Linked DNA regions of Massilia sp. METH4. The protein of the gene in region 1 interacts with the protein of each later gene in a pairwise test. Links are inferred from orthologs where the notes say so. Each region holds a gene or a part of one and is shown in the gene's direction. Other genes may lie near its edges.

Region 1 (3,109 bases):
GGGCCGCGAAGGCGGCAGCATGACGCGCGTGGCCGAGAAGACGGGCCTGGAACGCACCCACCTGTATCGCAAGCTCAAGCAGCTGGGCGTGGAGCCGGGCAAGCTCGCCAAGAAAAACCAGCAAGTCTGATTTGCCTTCCCCCGTCATCACCACGCTGGTGACCGGCGCGCGCGCCATCGATCGCGAAACGGCGATCGCGGCACGCCTGCCGGCCATCGGCGCCGCAGCCGTTTCGCCGCCTGCCGGTACCGCCGCCGGTACTGCCGCCCACACTCCGCAGGCGCCGGTCGCCGTCATCATCGAAGGCCTGGCCGACCCGAATTCGCCCTTGATGGACGTCGCTGGCGTACACATCGCGCGCATTGCCCCCGGTTGCCTATGTTGCGCCGGTAATCTTGTCTTGCGTGTTACATTGAATCGTCTCTTGCGGCGCCCGCCGGCGCAGCTCTTTATCAGCCTGGCTGATGCCACCCATGTCGGACAGTTGCGCGCGATGTTGTCGGCGCCGCCCTACGATACCGTGCTGTCCCTCTGTGACGACGTCGTGGCACCCGCCACCGCACCCTGACCTCGCCGGCAAGCCTCTTGAAATGGGTTCATGGAGCCCCACTTCGAGACACGTAAGCAATTCAATTTGCAAACAATTGAACGCCCGACAATACGGAACCCACCGGTTTCGTCCTTGAGAGAAGGAAGCGATATGAACCTCATCTACAACAGCGAGCAGTACAGCGTCGTCGAGTTCGGACCGGATCGCGATCTCGAATCCCTGCGTTTCGGCGGCTATGAAATCGTCGACAAGGGCGGCAAACGTGAAATCTTCATCGCCGGCGTGCTGGCGCAGAACTTCCGGCGCGACGTCAACCAGCTCATCGCCAACGAACCCACGATGGAGGAAATCGACGAATTCCTCGGCAACTATGACTCCTTGATGAGTCAGCCGGTATTGCTGCACTGATACCGCACCGATCCGCGCGCCCCGGATACCTCGTGGCGCAGCTGTGGTAAGGTGACGGTCGGAAAGACCTTACCACGTCATACCATGTGCCAGCTCCTGGGAATGAACTGCAATGTACCGACCGACATTGTGTTCAGCTTCACCGGTTTCGCCCTGCGCGGCGGCCGTACCGATGTCCACCACGATGGCTGGGGCATCGCCTTTTTCGAGGGCGCCGGCGTGCGCCACTTCGTCGATCACCAGAGGGCCGTCGATTCGCCGGTGGCCACGCTGATCAAGACCTATCCGATCAAGTCCCGCAACGTCATCGCCCATATCCGCAAGGCCACGCAGGGCGAGGTGGCATTGGAAAACTGCCATCCCTTCATGCGTGAGCTGTGGGGCCGCTACTGGGTATTCGCCCACAACGGCGACCTGAAGGAATTCAATCCCGTGCTGGACGGCCCGTATCGCCCCGTCGGCACCACCGACAGCGAGCGCGCCTTCTGCTGGTTGTTGCAGGAACTGCGCCGCCGTTTCGGCGACGCCCGGCCCGCGCTGGCCGATCTCGGCGCCGCCCTGGGCGAACTGGTGCCCCGCATCGCCGCCCACGGCACGTTCAACATGATGCTCTCGGACGGCTCCGCGCTGTTCTGCCACTGCTCGACCAACCTGTTCTGGCTGGTGCGCCAGCATCCGTTCGACACGGCCATCCTCTCCGACGAGGACGTACGCGTGGATTTCTCACAAGTAACCACGCCGCACGACCGGGTGGCCATCATCGTGACCCAGCCGCTCACCACCAACGAGCGCTGGACGCAGTGCGCGGCAGGCGAGATGCTGTGTTTTGTGGATGGATTACCGCAAAAGAACATTTTTCCTACTGCGACTGGGCCGGCGGTGTCAGAATAGGCGAAAAAAGAGAGAGAACGTTTTCCCATGATCGACCTGTCCGGCACCGACCTGTCCCGCTCCGTGCGCGCGCGCGAGTTTTACCTCGGCCGCCAACCCATCCTCGACCGTAACGGCGTGCTGTTCGGTTACGAATTGCTCTTCCGTAACAGCCCCGTCGGCCCCGCCAATATCGACACCGAGCTGTCCGCCACGGCGGCCGTGATCGCCCATGCGTCCCAGCTGGGCGTGGAAAAAGTGATCGGCGACGGGCTCGGCTTCGTCAATGTCGACGAGCAAGCGCTCCACAGCGATATCTTCGGCTTCCTGCCCCGCGAGAAGGTGGTGCTGGAAATCGTCGAGACCCTGCAGGCCACGCCAAAGGTGCTGGCGCGGATGGCGGACCTGGCCAGCCAGGGCTTCCAGTTCGCGCTAGACGATGTGCGTGGCGACAGTAGCCAGCTGCAAGCCATGCTGCCGATGACGCAATTCGTGAAGCTGAGCATGCGTGGCGGCGATGCCTCGGCGCTGGCCAGCCTGGCCACCCGGCTGAAGGGCGACGGCAAGCTGCTGGTAGCGGAAAAGGTCGAGACGCGCGAGGAATTCGGCGCCTGCCTGGACCTGGGCTTCGATTACTTCCAGGGCTACTACTTCGCCAAGCCGGTGATCATGAGCGGCAAGAAGCTGTCGCCCTCGCAGCTGGCGCTGATGGAGCTGATGAGACTGGTGGTGTCGGACGCCGACAATATCGACATCGAGCGGGCCATCAAGCGCGACGCGTCGCTGGCAATCAACCTGCTGCGCCTCGTGAACACGCCCGCGGTCGGCGCGCGCCAGCGCATCGATTCGCTGAGCCAGGCGGTCACGATCCTCGGGCGCCGGCAGTTGCAGCGCTGGCTGCAGATCATGCTGTATGCCGAACCGGGCAAGCGCAGCGCTACGCAGACGCCGCTGCTGATGCTGGCCGCCACGCGCGGCCGGCTGTTGGAACTGCTGGCGCACAAGCTGCGGCCCGCGCACCGCCACGTGGCCGACATTGCGTTCACGGTCGGCATCATGTCGCTGATGGATACGCTGTTCTCGATCCCGATGAGCGAACTGCTCACGCAGATTGCCGTCAGCGACGAGGTGTCCGAAGCGCTGGTGTACCGCGCCGGCTTCTTCGGCGAGCTGCTCAAGCTGGCCGAATGCATCGAACGCATCGAGGACATGGAAGACGCCATCATGCCGGCCTTGCGCGAGCTCGAGATGACCACTGAGGAACTGGTGGAGCTGGAAAT
Region 2 (3,090 bases), 1.1 Mb from region 1 along the record:
GAAAGGAGCCGAGATGGCACTTGAAGACCCGGTGATCATTCCAGCACAGGAAACCGCCGCCGATGCCGTTGCCGACGTTGTCGAGGAGCCGGCGCCGGCGCCCGCGGTGGCCGCCACGGGCATCCCGCCCCGCTTCGCCTGCTTCGTGACGGGCACGGACACCGAAATCGGCAAGACGCTGATCTCGTCCGCCCTGTTGCACGCGCTGGTGCAGCAGGGCGTGAAGGCCTGCGGCATGAAACCGGTCGCGGCCGGCGCAGTGTTGCGCGAGGGCCACCTGCACAACGACGACTGCGACCAGCTGGAAGCGGCCGGCAACGTGCACCTGCCGCAATCGATCACCACGCCCTTCCTGCTGAAGGAGCCGGCCGCGCCCCATATCGCGGCCGCGCTGGAAGGCGTCGCGATCGATCCCGTGCCGATCCTCGCCTCCTACCTCGAGATCGCCGCCGCCAGCGATGCGACCGTGGTCGAAGGCGTCGGCGGCTTCCGCGTGCCGCTGACCGACAACTACGATACCGCCGACCTGGCGCAGCAGCTCGCCCTGCCGGTGGTGCTCGTCGTCGGCATGCGGCTGGGCTGCATCAACCACGCGCTCCTGACCGTCGAAGCGATCGCCGCGCGCGGCCTGAAGCTGGTCGGCTGGGTGGCCAATGCCGTGGAACCGGAAATGGCCTTCGCCGACGAGAATATCGAAGCGCTGGCCGACCGCATTCCGGCGCCGTTGCTGGGCCGCGTGCCGCGCCTGGCCGAACCGAGTGCCGCCGCCGCGGCCGGGTACCTGGATTTCACGAGCCTGCCGAACTGGCCGGTTCGCCGCAACACGAAATAATTTTTAAGGAAAACCGATGTCCCTGCATGAACCGAAAACCGTCGCCCTGCACCGCCCGACCGCGGCCATCAAGCTGCCGGAAGGCCCGTGGCCGCGCGAAGAGGTGCTGGCCCTGTTCGAACTGCCGTTCAATGACCTGATGTTCCGTGCCCAGCAGGCGCACCGCGCCAACTTCCCGGATGGCGACGTGGAACTGGCCACGCTGCTGTCGATCAAGACCGGCGGTTGCGAAGAGGATTGCGGCTACTGCCCGCAGGCCGCCCGCTACGACACCGGCGTGGAAGCCAAGAAGATCCTCGATACCGACACGGTGCTGGAAGCGGCGAAGCAGGCCAAGGAAAACGGTGCGACGCGCTTCTGCATGGGCGCCGCCTGGCGCAGCCCGAAGGACCGCGACATGGACAAGGTGGAGACCATGGTGCGCGAGGTGAAGGCGCTGGGCCTGGAAACCTGCGCCACGCTGGGCATGCTGGAAGCGGAGCAGGCCGAGCGCCTGAAGGCCGCCGGCCTCGATTACTACAACCACAACCTGGACACGGCGCCGGAGTTCTACAACAACGTGATCTCCACCCGCGAATACCAGGACCGCCTGGACACGCTGGGCCACGTGCGCAATGCCGGCCTGAAGGTCTGCTGCGGCGGCATCGTGGGCATGGGCGAAACGCGCGACCAGCGCGCCGGCCTGATCGCCCAGCTGGCCAACCTGAATCCGTATCCGGAATCGGTGCCGATCAACCACCTGGTGCAGGTGGAAGGCACGCCGCTGCACGGCCTCGATTGCCTCGATCCGCTGGAATTCGTGCGCACGATCGCCGTGGCGCGCATCACCATGCCGAAGGCGCGCGTGCGCCTCTCGGCCGGCCGCCGCGAACTGGGCGAGGCCGTGCAGGCGATGTGCTTCCTGGCGGGCGCCAACTCGATCTTCTACGGCGACAAGCTGCTGACCACCGACAACCCGGAAGCGAACGACGACCGCGCGCTGCTGGCCAAGCTGGGCTTGCCGACGCGGGCCGCCACGCTGGAGTCGGTGCAGAAGGAAGCCTGCGGCTGCTGATGTCTTCGCCAGCGCCCCGCAGAGGGCGCGGCACCTGAACGTTCATCCGGGCCACAAGCCCTTCGTCTAGCGCTCCACGAGAGCATGCAGCACCCCAGGTGCAAGAGCTGGGGTTACAAGAACGGAGACAACATGTTCAAGAAAATCCTGATCGCCAACCGTGGCGAAATCGCCTGCCGCGTGGCGGCCACCGCCCGCAAGCTGGGCATCCGCACCGTGGCCGTGTATTCGGAAGCCGATGCCAATGCGAAGCACGTGGCCGTCTGCGACGAAGCGGTGCTGCTGGGCCCTGCCCCGGCCAAGGAAAGCTACCTGTGCGGGGACAAGATCATCGCCATCGCGCTGGCCACCGGCGCGCAAGCGATCCACCCCGGCTACGGCTTCCTGTCCGAGAACGCCGAGTTCGCGGAGGCGTGCGCGGAAGCCGGCCTCGTCTTCATCGGTCCGCCCGCCGCGGCGATGCGCGCGATGGGCTCGAAGTCGGCCGCCAAATCGCTGATGGAAAAGGCCGGCGTGCCGCTGGTGCCCGGCTACCACGGCGACGAGCAGGATGCCGCCTTCCTGCAGCGCGAGGCCGATCGCATCGGCTACCCGGTGTTGCTGAAGGCTTCCGCCGGCGGCGGTGGCAAGGGCATGCGGGTCGTCGAGAATGCGGAAGGGTTCAGGGATGCGCTGGCCTCCTGCAAGCGCGAGGCGATCAGCTCCTTCGGCGACGACAAGGTGCTGGCCGAAAAATACCTGCAGCGCCCGCGCCACATCGAGATCCAGGTGTTCGCCGACACGCACGGCAACTGCCTCTACCTGTTCGAGCGCGATTGCTCGGTACAGCGCCGCCACCAGAAGGTGCTGGAAGAGGCGCCGGCGCCGGGCATGACGGCCGAGCGCCGCGCGGCGATGGGCGATGCGGCCGTGGCCGCGGCCAAGGCGGTCGGCTACGTCGGCGCCGGCACGGTGGAATTCATCGCAAACCAGGACGGCAGCTTCTACTTCATGGAGATGAACACGCGCTTGCAGGTCGAGCACCCGGTGACGGAAATGATCACCGGCCTCGATCTCGTGGAGTGGCAGCTGCGCGTGGCGGCCGGCGAACCGCTGCCGAAAAAACAGGACGACCTGAAGATCCACGGCCATGCGCTGGAAGCGCGCATCTATGCGGAGAATCCGGACAAGGGCTTCCTGCCCTCGATCGGCACGCTGCGCCACC

Evidence for each region.
Region 2: the proteins of V6Z91_RS12065 (region 1) and bioB interact in binary tests that used the Escherichia coli proteins (3 or more experiments, as listed by UniProt). The link is inferred for Massilia sp. METH4 from one-to-one orthologs.

The regions. Positions count from the first base shown.
Region 1 is NZ_CP146614.1:2,720,780-2,723,888, forward strand. What follows is about bases 77-2,946. They hold V6Z91_RS12065 (class II glutamine amidotransferase), read left to right. Parts: upstream 77-1,043; coding sequence 1,044-1,850; downstream 1,851-2,946. Other genes in these bases: V6Z91_RS12050 (response regulator), read left to right, coding at 77-130; V6Z91_RS12055 (GTPase), read left to right, coding at 132-569; V6Z91_RS12060 (DUF3567 domain-containing protein), read left to right, coding at 702-959; V6Z91_RS12070 (EAL domain-containing protein), read left to right, coding at 1,878-2,946. Also shown: more of V6Z91_RS12050, read left to right, coding at 1-76; more of V6Z91_RS12070, read left to right, coding at 2,947-3,109.
Region 2 is NZ_CP146614.1:1,642,853-1,645,942, forward strand. What follows is about bases 17-2,867. They hold bioB (biotin synthase BioB), read left to right. Parts: upstream 17-848; coding sequence 849-1,886; downstream 1,887-2,867. Other genes in these bases: bioF (8-amino-7-oxononanoate synthase), read left to right, coding at 17-24; bioD (dethiobiotin synthase), read left to right, coding at 17-832; V6Z91_RS07285 (acetyl/propionyl/methylcrotonyl-CoA carboxylase subunit alpha), read left to right, coding at 2,019-2,867. Outside these bases: more of bioF, read left to right, coding at 1-16; more of bioD, read left to right, coding at 14-16; more of V6Z91_RS07285, read left to right, coding at 2,868-3,090. UniProt on the Escherichia coli protein: Catalyzes the conversion of dethiobiotin (DTB) to biotin by the insertion of a sulfur atom into dethiobiotin via a radical-based mechanism.